One region of the Mesorhizobium sp. M0243 genome, then DNA from elsewhere that is predicted to be linked to it. Evidence: riboswitches for the same ligand, from Rfam matches in the RefSeq annotation. Region 1 holds a riboswitch; each other region holds the start of a gene.

The links. A riboswitch is a leader RNA that binds a small molecule or an ion and turns the genes downstream of it on or off. The one in region 1 is predicted to bind thiamine pyrophosphate.
Region 2: another riboswitch for thiamine pyrophosphate. It lies ahead of thiC (phosphomethylpyrimidine synthase ThiC); the one in region 1 lies ahead of NKJ11_RS10160 (YkoF family thiamine/hydroxymethylpyrimidine-binding protein).
Region 3: another riboswitch for thiamine pyrophosphate. It lies ahead of thiB (thiamine ABC transporter substrate binding subunit); the one in region 1 lies ahead of NKJ11_RS10160 (YkoF family thiamine/hydroxymethylpyrimidine-binding protein).

The regions. Positions count from the first base shown of each region.
Region 1 covers NZ_JAMYSF010000006.1:122,278-127,638, reverse strand. The annotation lists gene NKJ11_RS10185 (glycosyltransferase family 39 protein) at 1-844, shown strand, start outside; gene msrA (peptide-methionine (S)-S-oxide reductase MsrA) at 977-1,495, shown strand; gene NKJ11_RS10175 (hypothetical protein) at 1,521-1,754, shown strand; gene NKJ11_RS10170 (formyltransferase family protein) at 1,885-2,916, shown strand; gene NKJ11_RS10165 (RodZ family helix-turn-helix domain-containing protein) at 2,961-3,281, opposite strand; TPP riboswitch at 3,477-3,590, shown strand; gene NKJ11_RS10160 (YkoF family thiamine/hydroxymethylpyrimidine-binding protein) at 3,581-4,189, shown strand; gene NKJ11_RS10155 (ABC transporter permease) at 4,293-5,045, shown strand; gene NKJ11_RS10150 (ABC transporter ATP-binding protein) at 5,042-5,361, shown strand, end outside.
Region 2 covers NZ_JAMYSF010000014.1:39,187-44,547, reverse strand. The annotation lists gene NKJ11_RS19050 (thiazole synthase) at 1-295, opposite strand, end outside; gene thiS (sulfur carrier protein ThiS) at 299-496, opposite strand; gene thiO (glycine oxidase ThiO) at 465-1,466, opposite strand; gene thiC (phosphomethylpyrimidine synthase ThiC) at 1,463-3,298, opposite strand; TPP riboswitch at 3,402-3,518, opposite strand; gene NKJ11_RS19030 (ATP-grasp domain-containing protein) at 3,742-5,046, opposite strand.
Region 3 covers NZ_JAMYSF010000036.1:10,830-16,190, forward strand. The annotation lists gene NKJ11_RS30155 (ABC-F family ATP-binding cassette domain-containing protein) at 1-1,605, opposite strand, end outside; gene NKJ11_RS30160 (thiamine diphosphokinase) at 1,607-2,266, opposite strand; TPP riboswitch at 2,354-2,468, shown strand; gene thiB (thiamine ABC transporter substrate binding subunit) at 2,512-3,510, shown strand; gene thiP (thiamine/thiamine pyrophosphate ABC transporter permease) at 3,754-5,361, shown strand, end outside.

The sequences.
Region 1 (5,361 bases):
GCTCTACCGCATCGATTTCCTGCCGCTGACCTATGTCGCCGGCCGCGATGAATGGGTGTTGGTCCACCGCGCCCGCCTTTACTATATCGGTGTCCAAATGGCGGGGCTCTGCGGCTTATTGCTGGTGCTGTCGATATCGGGGCTGTTGCGGCGTTCGCCCGCGCCGGTACAGCCCATCGAGCGCGGCGCGCTGGCCTATCTCGTGTGGATGGGGCTTGGTCCGGCGGTGCTTGTCATGGTGGCTTCGCTGTTCACCGGCGCCGGCGAGGCGTGGGGCGCGCCGATGTACAATCTGGTCGGCGTTGTGGCGCTCGCCTTGCTGGGTCATCGGCTCGGCGCCGTCGAACTGCGACGGCTGGCGATCTGCGCGTTCGCCTGCATCCTCGGCATGTCCGCTGCCTATGCGGGCATCCGCTGGACGAGTTGCAATTTGCGCGGGCGCATGGATGCCGTCTGCTGGCCAGCGCGGCAGATTTCGGACGAAGCCGAGGCGGTCTGGCACGCGGCGGTGCCCGGTCGGCTCGACATCGTCGGCGGCGATACCCGCATCGCGTTGCTGGCGGGCCTCAACGCCTATGACAAGCCGTCGATCTTCACCGACCTCGACATGCGGCTCGCCCCCTGGATCACCAGCCAGCGGCTGCGCGATCACGGCATGCTCCTGGTCTGGCCCGGGAGCGGCGTGCCACCTCGGCTGCTGGCGTGGCTGGGCAACATCCCCGTCAAGACCGTTCTTTTCGACTGGTCGCTCAGGGCACCACCGGTGGCGATCAGCTTTGCCGCCATTCCGCCTGGCATGAAGCTACCGGGTTTGATCGACAGGCTCGCCCAAACGAGCAACTGAAGTAGATCCACCGCGTCCGCTGGACGAAGCAGGTGACAATGCCCATTTATGGCGAGACCACTTGCTTTTACGCAATTCCGGACGGAAAACCGCTACACACTTTTCCTGGAATTGCTTTTGAGGAGACGTGACATGGCGACTTCGACCGAACGTGCAGTCCTTGCCGGCGGCTGTTTCTGGGGCATGCAGGATTTGATACGGCGCTATCCAGGCGTCATCTCCACCCGCGTCGGCTACAGCGGCGGCGACGTGCCCAACGCCACCTATCGCAACCATGGCAGCCACGCCGAAGCGATCGAGATCAATTTCGATCCGGCCATCATAAGCTATCGCACGCTGCTGGAACGCTTTTTCCAGATCCACGATCCGACGACGCGCAACCGCCAGGGCAACGATGTCGGGACGAGTTATCGCTCGGCGATCTATTACACCAGCGACGAACAGAAGCGCGTCGCCGAGGACACCATCGCCGATGTCGATGCCTCGGGCCTGTGGCCGGGCAAGGTCGTCACCGAAGTCGCACCCGTTGGTCCATTCTGGGAAGCCGAGCCCGAGCATCAGGACTATCTGGGGAAATATCCCGACGGATACACCTGCCACTTCGTCAGGCCAGGCTGGAAGCTGCCGGTTCGCGAGACGGCGGTTTCGTAGATTTGCAACTGCGATTTGCCCTGCATTGCTGCTCGACGGTGTCGTCGAGCAGATCATCGCATCCAAACCCCTTTCGGTCAGCGCGGCTTGTCGCGTCGGTGAAGCCATCGAGCTTTCACCAATGTGCGAAAGCGCCCTTCGAACACCTTCGTCAACGGCGAATGCGGATGCGGTAGGCAAACACGGTCAGGCGGTTGACAGCCTGCCGTATCGCGGTCCAACTGCGCAGGAAGAGTTGATTTCGGGAGACGGGCCGTGAAAAAAGTTTACGAAAAGCCAGTGTTTGTAAAACGCGAGCGTCTTTCGGTTGTCACTGCCTTGGCATCGCCTTCCACTCAGCCGACCTGACAAGCTCGCCCTGACCTGTCGGCCCGTTTGAGCCGCCGAAGATGAGGCCGATCGAATCGACCGATCACTCGGAGCCGATCACAGCCGTTTTTGTCCTCGATATCTCTAACTATACGGGGCCTCTGCTCGCCGGCTGGCTAGAGGCTGGAAATGCAATTGGCGCGATCATCGTGCCCGGGTTCCGGCGTCGTCCCACCGGTTTCAGCATTGGCAATTTCCGGCGAAGGCTTCAACGCAAGCTGCTGCTCAGGCGGTTTATCGGTAACACGCCTGTCAAGTTGATCGAATTTGGCCGCCCTTACGATTGGAATGCGCTTGGTCGGCAATTGTCTGACGTCCGCGCCGATGTGCTGGTCTGCTACACTTTGCCTGTCTTGATCCCTCAAGAGGTTCTTGGCCATTTTTCCAAAGGCGGGGTCAACCTCCACCCGGCGCTGCTCCCCGACTATCGAGGGCCCCACCCGATCCAGCGCTTGGCCGTGGACGGCCGGCATGCGGCTCATGGCGGCGTCACGCTCCACAAGATGTCCGCCGGTTTTGACGAGGGTGACATTCTCGGGCAGGTGCCGTTTTCCGAAGCTGACTGGACATCGAGAGAAGCCCTGGTCGACAGCACGGCAACCGCTATGCGGATTCTGGTGAGCGAGGCGGTGCCGACCTACTGCCGGGGGCTGTTGTCAGGAATGCCGCAGCCGAAAGGCGATTTCGTCTGGGCGCGGCTTCAGCCCAGCCACCTGATAATCTCGCCGGCCATGTCGGTCGAGCATGTTGTACGGCTATGGCATGTGCTTGGCCTTCTGCCAGGCATCTATCTTGAAATCGGAACGCGCAAAGTCAGGCTGGGATTCCAGATCAGAAGGCTGGGGCCCTGCACAGGAAAGGCTCCGGTCAGGCGGTGGGGAACAGTGGAATTCGATCTCGCCAACGGTCGGGTCCTGTATTTTACCTACGGTAGAGTGCTCAAACGGCTGCTCAATTCGAAACACCTATTTTCGCGCCCGCCCGCCGGGAGGCCCGCTCCAGAAATCCGGCTGTTCGGCAAAGCGAGTGCTGCGGACCAGAAAAACGGATGAAGTCGCTGGGCGATGCCCAGCGGCTTCATCCGTTTGCGACGTGGTTACTTGCCACAATGATTATCGTTTACCGTTGGCGCCGTCGCGTTACCATCGGCGTCCGGCTGCGCGCCTTGCGGGTTGGTCGGGCAATTCTGATCCGCGTTCGAATTCATGTCCCCTACCGTGCCAGTCGTGCTGTTGGTCGTGCCCGGGTCGACAGTGTCCGGCTCGATCGTATTCGGGGAAGCCGGCGTGTTCGGCTCAACCGTCACCGACTTGCCGCTGCCGCTTCCATTTGCGTTGTTGCTGCCGGCGCTTTGCGCCATGGCTGACGTGGCCAGACCAATGGTGAGAACCGAAGCTGCGAGGATTTTCATGAACATGGTTTGTCTCCATTTCTGTGAAGTCGTCGCTTATTTTCTACGAAAGTGATCGCGTTGCGACTGTGGGGACAACCGGTCGCGGCGGCGAAGGTTCCCGACAAAATTCCGCTCAGGTACACCGTGACTGGCGCAATGCTTTTGGCGCAGTGCTCTGAAAAAACGGCTTTCCCTTGAACTCGAATGATGCTTTAAGGCGCACATCCACAGGGGTGCTCCGTACGGTCGGGGCTGAGACGGGGGCGGCAAGCCCACAGACCCTAGAAGCTGATCTGGGTAATACCAGCGGAGCGAGGCGGGCGATGTTTTCAGGCGCACAGATTTCCCTATACCCCATGACCGACGAATTCGTCGGTGTCATTCTTGGCGCGCTCGGTGCGCTCGATCCCTGGCGCGACAAGCTCAGGATCGAGACCGACGACATCTCGACCTTGCTGGTCGGGCCGCCCGAAGTGCTGTTTCCCGCCATGCGCGACCTCTTCGTGGCGGCGGCACGTAGCGGCAAACATTGCGTGTTGTCGGCCACCATCTCGCGCGGGTGCCCTGGCGAGCCGGATGATCCGATCTGCCGCTCCGATGCACTTGGCGGGCCTGTCGGGCCACTCGGCCCGCGCAAGGATGCGGCCATCGCGGCGGTGCGCAATGCTGCTGCCACCGGCCAGCCGGCGGCGGCGCAGTTCTCGCTCTATGTGATGGGCACCGACGACCACATGGACGAGATCTACGGCTGCATCGATTTTCTCAAGCAGTCCGGCGTCTATGAGCGTTCCAAGCATTTCTGCACGAAACTGCGCGGTGATGCCGGTGCGATCTTTTCGGCGCTGGACGAGGCCTTCTGCCGCTTCGGACCAGGCGCCGGCCACGTAACCCTCGACGTCACGGTCTCGGCCAACAGCCCGTCGGCTGTCTGAGCCAGCCGCGCTTTCGCGCTGCCGTCAAAGGTTGTCTCCCGTGGCCACATCATCAGTCGCTTCGCGCCCGATCGCGGGTCTTCTTGTCAAGGCAATGCCGGCCATGATCTCGGTCGGTTTGCTCCTAGTGGCGTGGGAGCTTTATGCCACCTATTCCGGCATCAGGCCGACGATACTGCCGGCGCCGTCGCGCGTTTTCGAGCAAGCGCTGCTCAATCGCCAGGCGCTGGCCGACAACGCCATTCCGACCATCGGCGCCACGCTGCTCGGCTTTGCCTGTTCGCTCAGCGCCGCCTTCGTGCTGTCGATGCTGGTCGACTTCTTCCAGCCGCTGCGGCGTGCGCTGTTTCCCGTCTTAATCGTCAGCCAGACCTTGCCGCTGGTGGCGATCGCGCCGCTGGTGGTGCTGTGGTTCGGCTTCGGGCTGGCGCCCAAGATCATGCTGGTGGCGCTGGTTACCTTCTTTCCGATGCTGGTTGCATTGGTCGAGGGTTATGAGTCGACCGAGGCCGAGATCGGGCAAATGCTCCGCGCCATGGGGGCAGGGCGCTGGCGCATCTTCGTGCTGGCGCGGCTGCCTTCGGCGCTGCCCTATTTCTTTGCTGGGTTGAGGATCTCCATCACCTATGCCGTGGTCGGCGCGATCTTCGCCGAATATGCCGGTGCCGCGAAGGGGCTGGGCATCTATATGCTCAACGCCAAGAACAATTTCCGCCCTGACCTGGTTCTTGCCGCCGTCGGAGTGAGCGCTGCCCTGACCCTTGTCCTGTTCGGGTTGACTGTACTGCTGCAGCGCCTTGCGATGCCCTGGGAGCGGGCCGGCAAGGAAACCGCCGGGAAGGGAGCCTGGCGATGAGCCGGCTGGAACTGCGGTATGTGCGCAAGGCGTTCGGTGGGCTCGACGTGCTGGCCGATATTTCGCTTAGCGTCGGCGCTGGTGAATTCGTCTCGATCCTTGGACCCTCGGGCGCCGGCAAATCGACGCTCTTTCAGCTTCTGACCGGCGCCGAGCATGGCGAGGGCGAGATGTTGTTCGACGGCGCGCCGCTCGACGACCACGGCAGGCATTTCGCCTTCATGCCGCAGCGTGACGCGCTGATGCCGTGGCGGCGCATCCTCGACAACGCGACGCTCGGGCTCGAAGTCCAAGGCATGAGGAGACAGGCGGCGCG
Region 2 (5,361 bases), on a different contig from region 1:
CTTCGAGCTTGACCCAGTTCGTACCGAAGACTTCGCGCGCCATCTTCGCGGTCGTGACAGCTTCCTTGACGGAGTGGCAGCCAGCAGTGTTGGGCAGGATTCTGACGCCGAGCGATCGGATCAACGACCAGAATTTTTCGCCGGCCCTGCCGCCCGCCATCTCACGGCGCAACGAGACGGTCACCACCGACGTGCCCGACGCCTTGACAGCCTCGGCAAGGATGGCCGGCGAAGGATATTGCGCGGTGCCGAGAAGCAGGCGCGACGGAAGCTCGGTTCCATAAAGCTCTAACATGATCTAGCCTCCCTGCATGGGCGAGAGGATTTCGACCCGGTCGCCATCGCTTAGCTGGAATTCCGCCCGGTTGGCTTTGTGCACGAGGTCGCTGTTGACGGCCGTTGCCAACCAATCGCCCTCATAGTCGAGCGCGGCAAGCAGCTCCGCCAGCGTGGCGGTGGTAACCTCATGCGATTCGCCGTTGACCATTAGTTTCATGAGCAAGCTCCTTGGTTGCGTCTTGATTGAAAACCAGGTCGGCAGCGTGGCGCGCCATGGCGGGAGCCAGGAGAAAACCGTGACGATAGAGCCCGTTGATCGCGATGATTTCCCCCTTCGTTTCGACGCGCGGCAAATTGTCGGGAAAGGCTGGGCGGACGCCGACACCGGTTTCAACGATCTCGGCCTCGCCAAAGGCCGGGTGGAGGGCATAGGCGGTACCCAGAAGCTCCATCATGGAGCGCGCCGTGATTGGTCCGGCGGACTGGCTTTCAATCATCGTCGCACCAACCATGAAACGGTGATCGGTGCGCGGCACGGCATAAAGCGGAAAGCGCGGATGCAGCAAACGGACCGGCCGCGACAGCGAGACATCAGGCGTGCGAAGAATCAGCATTTCGCCGCGAACACCGCGCAGCCTGTCATCGGCCGCTGCCATTCCCATACAGTCTATCTGACGGGCGAAACCCGAAACAGACCGGGCGTCGCAGCCGAAGTGGAATTTGACACCCATGGTCGCAAGCTTGTCATGAAGTGCCGCCATCGCCGGGCGTGGGTCGAGGTGAGCCTCGTCGGGGAAGAGCAATCCGCGGCGGAAGCGGCCGGCTAAGTCGGGCTCCAGCAAGGCAATTTCATCTTCCTCGACGCGCCGATAGCCCGTCGTGCGGCTGGCGAACCGGTCGAGCTCGCGCGCATCGCGCGGCGCGGCCAAGACCAGCGTTCCCCGTCGTGCTACCAAGCCGGGCGTTGCGGCGTCCCACCAGTCGGCGGCGTCGCGTCCGAGATCCAGCACCGGCTGCTCGGCGCTTTCACGCTCGCACCACGGTGCCAACATGCCACCGGCGAACCACGACGCATTGCCGCTAAGGGCAGTCCTTGTCTCGGCAACGGTAACCACCGCGCCGCGTGCGGCGAACTCGAAGGCGACGGTGAGGCCGGCAACGCCGGCCCCTTTGACCAAGACCTTCATGATGGCTCACGTGGCTGAGCTATGAGCGGCGCGCCGGTCTCGTCCGCCGGCAGGTAGAGATCGCCGCCCTCGCGGTATTTCGCCGCCATCGCCGCCATGCCCTCCTTCTGGGCTTCGGCACGGATATCGTGGGAAATTCGCATCGAGCAGAATTTCGGTCCGCACATCGAGCAGAAATGCGCCACTTTGTGCGCCTCCTTGGGCAAGGTCTGGTCGTGGAAAGACCGCGCCGTTTCGGGATCGAGCGACAGGTTGAACTGGTCCTCCCAGCGGAACTCGAAGCGCGCGCGCGAAAGGGCATCATCCCTGGTTTTCGCCGCCGGATGGCCCTTCGCCAGATCGGCTGCATGGGCGGCGATCTTGTAGGTGATCACGCCAATCTTGACGTCGTTGCGGTCGGGAAGGCCGAGATGCTCTTTCGGCGTGACGTAGCAAAGCATTGCGGTGCCGAACCAGCCTATCATGGCGGCACCGATGCCGGAGGTGATGTGGTCATAGCCCGGCGCGATGTCGGTCGTCAGCGGGCCAAGCGTGTAGAACGGCGCCTCACCGCAGACGGCGAGCTGCTTTTCCATGTTCTGCTTGATCTTGTGCATCGGCACGTGGCCGGGGCCTTCGATCATTACCTGGCAATCCTTCGCCCAGGCGATCTGCGTCAGCTCGCCGAGCGTTTCCAACTCGGCAAATTGCGCCGCGTCGTTGGCATCGGCGATCGAGCCGGGACGAAGGCCGTCGCCGAGCGAGAAGGATACGTCATAGGCTCTGGCGATGTCGCAGATCTCCGCGAAGTGCTCGTAGAGGAAGCTTTCCCGGTGATGGTGCAGGCACCATTTTGCCATGATTGAGCCGCCGCGCGAGACGATACCCGTGACCCGGTCAACGGTCAGCGGGATGTAATGCAGCCGCACGCCGGCGTGGATGGTGAAATAGTCGACGCCTTGCTCGGCCTGTTCGATCAGCGTGTCGCGGTACACCTCCCAGGTCAGATCCTCGGCAATGCCGCCAACCTTCTCGAGCGCCTGGTAGAGCGGCACCGTGCCGAACGGTACCGGCGCGTTGCGCACGATCCAGTCGCGGATGTTGTGGATGTTGCGGCCGGTCGACAGGTCCATCACCGTATCGGCGCCCCAGCGGATCGCCCACACCATCTTTTCGACCTCTTCAGCCATCGACGATGTGACGGCGGAGTTACCGATATTGGCGTTGATCTTCACCAGGAAATTACGGCCGATGATCATCGGCTCGCTTTCGGGATGGTTGATGTTGGCGGGAATGATCGCCCGTCCGCGCGCCACCTCGTCGCGGACGAATTCGGGCGTGACGAAATCGGGCAGCATCGCGCCGAAAGCCTCGCCGTCGCGCTCAAGCTTGCCGTGCAGGATCTCGCGACCAAGGTTCTCGCGGATGGCGACGAACTCCATTTCGGGTGTGATGATGCCGGCGCGTGCATAGGCAAGCTGCGTCACCGCCTTGCCTGCTTTGGCTCTGAGCGGTCGGTGGCGGATGGGAAATTCTGGCGTCAGGCGTTCGCCCGTCGCGAATCCGTTGTCCTCCGGCCGGACGTGGCGGCCGTCACAGTCCTCGACATCGCCGCGCGCCAAGATCCATTCGTGGCGAAGCCGGGCCAGGCCTTTTTGGATGCTGGTTTCGACAGCCGGATCGGTATAGGAGCCCGACGGGTCGTAGACGGTGACGGGCGGTTCGCCGGCTGTCGGATGGACGGAGATTTCGCGCATCGGCACCCGGATCTGCGGGTGGATGGCACCGGGCTTGTGGATCTTACGCGAAGCAGGCAGCGGTCCCGTTGAGACGGCTGGGGTGAGGGCATTCATCTTGAGGCTCCTTTGCTCATGCATTGGAGACCCAGTTCTGTGCCGGAAGGATGAAAAGACGCTTCTGTCGACCTGCCGAAACAGGACCTCGGGCGTGAACTCCCGCAAAGCGCTTGCACCGTCCCTACGCCAGTATGAACTGGATCAGGTTCAACGGGTCACTGCGCCGCGAAAGCCAGCAGTATCTCAGCCCCTTGCCGGGACTCCCCTGGTGAATGCCTCAAGTTGAACGGGCCGGCGTTGTCTTGTCAAGCGCATGTTCGTCCTGCGGCGGCGGTGGGCGGCAATCAAATTGGGCCCAAATTGGGCCGACGGCCTCGCCACGGGTCGCGGAGAAGTTCCGCGGCAGATAGGGCAGGTGTGGCCAAAGCTGCATTTGCCTCGTCAAACTTGATGTGACATTGACGTAGACGGAACTGCTGCGTTTCAAGAATCTTAAGCCGTCAATGCCTGATCGGAACAGAACTGGTGGGCCGCCCGAACGCCCCACAAACATCGTGCTCTCGATCACCTCTTATTGTCGCCGGAAAAGGGGTGATCGACCAATCGATCAAGTCGACCGCTCGCTGAAGGGCGCCCTCGGTTTCAGCACGGCTGGGCGAAGTGGCAATGACATGTCCAATCCAGTCTCGGAAATCCCCCTTCCTGACGATCGGTGTCTTGGGTTCAACATTCAATTTGACCTCGGCCACACCTGATAAAGCAGCTGCCTGAGTGTCGCCACCAATCCAGTCCAGGGTGCCATCTTGATCAGGAAGCAGGAATCGCGCGGCCGCAGTATGCGAATGCTTTTTGCGCAGATCCCATTCCTCGCCAATGACAAGCTTGATGTGCTCGGCGACGAGGTCGACACCGTAAGCTAGCTGGACCAGTTGAGGGTCGGGCGCGCCACTAAGACGCGGATTGACTTCAATGACAACTGGACCGCGTTTCGTGCACCGGAGTTCAACGTTAGTTGGCCCCCAGCCAAGGCCGAGAGCCCGCAAACAGCTCAGCGAAACATCGGCGATGCGCTCACGCTCCTGATCGGTTAGCAGGGCCGGATACGTCACCTCACGTATGACGAAATGGGGGAGGGGACCAAAGTCATTGGCGCAAATCGCAACGACCTCATTCCCCATAACATTAATGCTATAGAACGGGCCCTGTGCGAATTCTTCGACGAGTATTTTCGGTGTAGACCGCCATATGTGCTTTCCGCCCAATAGATAAGTCGTATGTTCGGCTACGTCTTCGAGGCTGCGGCACAATCGGACACCGATGCTGCCGCTGCCTACTGCCGGCTTAAGAATCACGGGCAGGCCGATCTCTGCAGCCGAGCTTTCTACCTCCGCCGCATTCGTCGCCAACCGATAGGCCGGTATTGGAACGCCGGCCTGCGCGAGGAGTTGGCGTTGCTTGAATTTGTCGCAGCTTCGTTCAATCGATTCAGGGTTCGGTCCCGGTAGATCGAAATGCCGGCAAAGCTTGCCAACTGTCGCATAGATCGATTCATGGTCCCCGGCAAAGCCAGTAATGCCAGCAATGTCGTGGGTAGCACGCAGCCGCGAACATTCGCGGACCAACGCTTCGAGATTGCCAGTGTCGACACGGATTGCCTCAACGTTTTCCGCCGAAAGATAGTCGTACCGAGGTGGATCAGCCGTCAGAGTAATTGGATGAAGACCAAGACACTGAGCCGCTTGGACGTATAGCTGACCAGTACCCCTATGGCCTTCGACCAATATGAGCGCTCTTCTTCTTACCATTGCTGTTAATCCCGATGCTGCGTGCTGGCGGCGGTCCGAGGGTACCGGCGTCACTTTTATGGCCGTGCCGGACCTCAGACTCGCGGTGCCGTACCATTGTCAACGACTGACGCTTGTAAAAATCTTGTAAATTGATTTGAAGGATCTGTTGCAGCGTTGTTGATTAGGGCGGCGTCGGAGGCTTGCTCCGTTCAAACCAGGTTAGCTGGGGTTTGTGTGTGATCCCGTGGGCCTGGGCGTGACCTACCCCTCGGGTAGGGCACGCCAAGCCACATCAAACTCGCAGCACAAGAACATGCGCTCTGGTCATACTGG
Region 3 (5,361 bases), on a different contig from region 1:
CTGTTTGAACGACAGTTTCTTCGCCGGCCCCTTTGGCGCGGCCGCTTCACTTCTGGTCGTCACTGGCGCTTCGCCGTTTTCGGCCTTCGCACGCGCCTTGCGGTCGTCCAGCCTGGTGCCGCCGCGCTGCGCCAGCATGTCGGAGTAGCCGCCGGCATATTCGATCCAGCGGCCTTCACCATCCGGCGCGATCAGGCTGGTCACGGTGCGGTCGAGGAAATCGCGATCGTGGCTGACCAGGATGACGGTGCCGGCAAAGCCGGCGACCAGTTCCTGCAGCAGTTCCAGCGTCTCCATATCGAGATCGTTGGTCGGCTCGTCGAGCACCAGAAGGTTTGCCGGCCGCGCCAGCACCCGCGCCAGCAAGAGCCGTGCCCGTTCTCCGCCGGACAACTCGCGCACCGGCGTGCGTGCCTGCTCCGGCTTGAACAGGAAATCCTTCATGTAGGAGACGACGTGGCGCTGCTCGCCATTGATGACGAGGTTCTCGCCGCGCCCGTCGGTGAGATATTGCGCCAGCGTCTCCTGCGGGTCGACCGCCTCGCGCTTCTGGTCGAGCGTGGCGATCTCCAGATTGGTGCCGAGCCGCACCGAACCGGCGTCCGGCTTCATCTCGCCGGTCAGCATCTTCAAGAGCGTCGTCTTGCCGGCGCCGTTCGGCCCGACCAGGCCGACGCGATCGCCGCGCTGGATGCGGGTCGAAAACCCCTTGACCACGGTGAGATCGCCAAAGCTCTTCTCGATGTTCTTCGCCTCGATCACCAGCTTGCCGGACTCGGCGGCGTCGCTCGCCACCATGGTCGCCGACCCTTCGGCACCGCGATGGCCGCGAAAACGCTGGCGCATGGTCTGCAACTCGCCGAGCCGGCGCATGTTTCGCTTGCGCCGCGCCGTCACGCCGTAGCGCAGCCAATGCTCTTCGCGAACGATCTGGCGGCCGAGTTTATGCTGCTCGCGCTCTTCTTCCTCCAGGACCAGGTCGCGCCATTCCTCGAAATGGCCAAAGCCCTGGTCCAGCCTGCGGGTCTGGCCGCGATCGAGCCAGATGGTGGCGCGCGACACACGTTCGAGAAAGCGGCGGTCGTGCGAGATGACGATCAGTGCCGAGGAGGTGCGGATGAGTTCTTCTTCCAGCCATTCGATGACCGAGAGGTCGAGATGGTTGGTCGGCTCATCGAGCAGCAGGATGTCTGGCTCCGGCGCCATCACGCGGGCAAGGGCAGCACGCCTCGCCTCGCCGCCCGACAGATCATTCGGACGTTCCTCACCCGACAGTCCGAGATGCTCCATCAGATAGCTGGCTCGGTAGGGATCGTCGGCGGGGCCAAGCCCGGCCTCGACATAGGCGCGGACGGTGGCAAAGCCCTCCATGTCCGGCATCTGCGGCAAATAGCGGATAGTTGCCGAAGGCTGGCGGAACACCTCGCCGTCCTGCGGCTCGATCAGGCCAGCGGCGATCTTCAGCAGGGTCGACTTGCCCGACCCGTTGCGGCCGACCAGTGCAATCTTGTCGCCGGCCGAAGCCGTCAAGGCGGCGCCGTCGAGCAGCGGCGTGCCGCCGAAGGTCAGTTTTATCCCGTCGAGGTTGAGAAGAGGCGGGGCCATGTCAGCTTTCAGGTAAGGGATAGGGATGAGCGAGCAGCATCGCGCGGCCATGGCCGAGCGCGATTTCGAGGCGGCCCCCGGTCTTGTCGGACTTGACCTCGTTGGAGATGGTCAGCGACGAACCGAACGCCACCTTGACGTGGTTCAGCGGCCATTTGGCGCCGGTGACGGTCAGGCCGGCGAGCTCGGAAAAGCCGAGCACCGAAAACAGCGTGCCATCGGCATAGTCGAAGCCGGCCGTTCCGCGCAGCAGCGGGATGCCTTCCTGGGCGCCGCTGGTCAGGAGCACATCAGTCCCGGCCTCGGCCAGCCGCAGGGCAAGCGCCAGATGCAGGAAAGCGTGGTCGGCGCGCTTGCCGCCGAAAGCACCTGCGAGCACCAGGCGGGTCGCGCCGCGCTCGAGTGCGGCGGCAATGGCCAGTTCGCCATCGGTCTGGTCCTTTTCCGCCGGGAAGGTCCGGCGCGGCACGGAAGCGAGATCGTCAGGCAGCTCGGCTGGCACGGAATCGAAATCGCCCACCCACAGTTCGGGCACGAGACCCAGCAGCCGCGCATGCCCGATGCCGGCGTCGGCGGCGATGACGCGGGAGCCTTCGGCCTGGCGGTCGAGCCGTGGCGTGCGGATGAGATCGCCGCCAAGCAGGATGGTGAATGTGCTCATATCGTGTGGCCCTTACCAGCCCGGCACGGGAAACGGAAGGCGGCAAACTCCCACTTGCATGGGGGATCGGCCCGGCCTATGTGTCGAAACGCTCTAACGGGGTGCCGGACGCGATCTTCGCGGACCGGCTGAGAGGCAGTCTCGCCAACCCGCTGAACCTGATCCGGTTTGTACCGGCGGAGGGATTAGACGTTTCGGACAGTCCGACGCCTCAATTCCTTTCAATTCGAACGAAGGAGGCGCCGATGCGCACGTTTTTATACGCTCTTGTTTCAGCAACGGTCGTGGCCTTGTCCGGACCGGCCTTGGCCAAGGACAAGCTCACCGTCTACACCTATGATAGCTTCACCGCCGACTGGGGTCCGGGTCCCGTGGTGAAGAAGGAGTTCGAGGCCGAATGCGGCTGCGATGTCGAGTTCGTCTCGGTCGCCGACGGCGTCGCGCTGCTCAACCGCGTCAGATTGGAAGGCGCATCGACCAAGGCCGATATCGTGCTTGGCCTCGACACCAATCTCACCGCCGATGCCAAGGCGTCAGGCTTGTTCGCGCCGCATGGCGGCGTAACTGATGTCAACGTGCCGGGTGGCTGGAGCGACGATACTTTTGTCCCCTTTGACTACGGATATTTCGCCGTCGTCTACGACACCGAGAAGCTGAAGATCCCGCCGAAAAGCCTGAAAGAGCTGGTCGAGGGCAGTGCCGATGACAAGATCGTCATCCAGGATCCGCGCACCTCCACGCCGGGCCTCGGTCTGCTTCTGTGGGTCAAGTCAGTCTATGGCGACAAGGCGCCCGAGGCCTGGGCCAAGCTCAAGGCGAAAGTGCTGACCGTGACGCCGGGCTGGAGCGAGGCCTATGGGCTGTTCACCAAGGGCGAGGCGCCGATGGTGCTGTCCTACACGACGTCGCCGGCCTACCACATGGTCGCCGAGAAGACAGAGCGCTATCAGGCAGCGTCGTTCGAGGAGGGCGAGTATTTGCAGATAGAAGTCGCGGGTATCACCACGGCGGGGGCCAAGAACCCGCTGGCGGCCAAGTTCATCGCCTTCATGACCGGGCCGAAATTCCAGGATGCCATCCCCGAGACCAACTGGATGTTCCCGGCCGGCAAGACCGACAAGCCGCTCAATCCGGCCTTCGACAAACTGGTCAAGCCGACCAAGACCTTGCTGTTCAGCCCGCAAGAGGTCGCTGCCAACCGCAAGGCTTGGGTCGATGAATGGCTGGCGGTGATGAGCAAGTAGGCTTGCGAGTTCTTTTGATGTTCGCGCCACTCCACCCCCCTCTGGCCTGCCGGCAATCTCCCCCTCAAGGGGGGAGATTGGCAGCGTCGTTGCTGGTTATAGTCCGGCAACGTTGGAGACTAGCGGAAGCATGGGTGACGGCCGATCTCCTCCCTGGAGGGGGAGATGTCCGGCAGGACAGAGGGGGGCGCCAAGGAACGCAATCCTTTGTATTTGCCGCGATGGAAAGAATGGTGGTCCAGCGTGCAACGCGCGTCTGACCCCCGCATCACCGCTGGCACCCTCGCGCTCGCTGCAATCGCGCTGCTGATCGGCGGCGCGTTTGCTGGCCTGCTTTTCGAGGGCGCCCATGATTTCTCGGGCGCCTGGGCAACCTTCGATCCCTATCTGCTTCGCGTCATTCGCTTCACGCTCTGGCAAGCGGCGCTCTCGACGCTGCTTTCGGTCATCCCGGCGCTGTTCGTGGCGCGCGCTCTGTCGCGGCACCCACGTTTCTTCGCTCGCGCCTTCATCCTGCAGATCTTCGCCGTGCCGTTGGCGCTGCCGGCTATTGTCGCAGCACTCGGCATCCTGGCGCTTTATGGCCGTGCCGGCTATTTCGCCGGCGTGCTTGCCGTGATCGGCGGGGGAAGCTGGCCGGGCATCTATGGCCTGTCCGGCATCCTCGTCGCCCATGTCTTCTTCAACCTGCCGCTGGCGACGCGGCTGTTCCTCGAGGCGCTGCAGACCATACCGGCCGACCAATGGCGGTTGGCGAGCCAGCTCGGCATGGCGGCGCGGCCGGCGTTCCGGCTGATCGAATGGCCAACGCTGCGCGCCGCACTGCCCGGCGTCGCCGGGCTGGTGTTCATGCTCTGCATCACATCCTTCACCATCGTGCTGACGCTCGGCGGCGGGCCGGCCGCGACGACGCTTGAGGTCGGCATCTACCAGGCGCTGCGCTTCGATTTCGATCCCGCGCGGGCCGTTACACTGACGCTGTTGCAGATCGCCTTGACCTTTATCGTTGTGCTGGCCCTGACGCGCCTAGGCGCCAATGTGGTCGGCGACACCAATTTGCCGGTCGCGCAACGCCGCTATCTCTCGGTCAATCGGAGCGAGACCTGGTTGAACGCGCTAGTCATCATCCTGGCGCTGCTGTTCGTCGTTGGGCCGATGGCGGCAACCGTGGTGGCCGGGTTGGGTGCGGACCTCGGCCGTTTGGCCAGCGAGGCCACCGTCCGGCAGGCAACGCTGACCAGCGCAGCGCTCGCCTTCCTGTCGGCGCTGCTTTCGGTGATGCTGTCGCTGGTGCTGACCATGGCGCGGCGGGCACTGGCGCTGAACCGCCGTGCCGGCGCAAAGACACTGCTCGAACGCGCCACCGATACAGGCGCCGGTTTTGTCCTTGTCGTGCCGCCGATCGTCGTCGGCGCTGGCTGGTTCCTGTTGCTGCGCCATGTCGGCGATGCCTTCGCCATCGCCCCGGTCATGGTCGTCACCGTCAATGCGGTGATGGCGATGCCGTTCGCCCTACGCGCCGTGCGTCCCGCCTATGATGCGGCGAGCGAGCGTCACGAACGGCTCTGCGCACAGCTCGGCATTGCGGGCTGGAACCGGCTGATGCTGGTCGACTGGCCGTCGCTGCGGCGACCGCTCGCCACGGCCTTCGCTTTCGCCATGGCGCTGTCGCTCGGCGATCTCGGTGTCATTGCCCTGTTCGGCAGTGATTCCGTGCAGACATTGCCCTACCTTCTTCTGGCACGGATGGGCAGCTACCGCACCGAGGATGCCGCCGGCCTGGCACTGCTGCTCGGCTTCGTCTGTCTCGCGTTGATCGTGGCGGCGCACTGGCTGGGAAGGGAGAAGGTC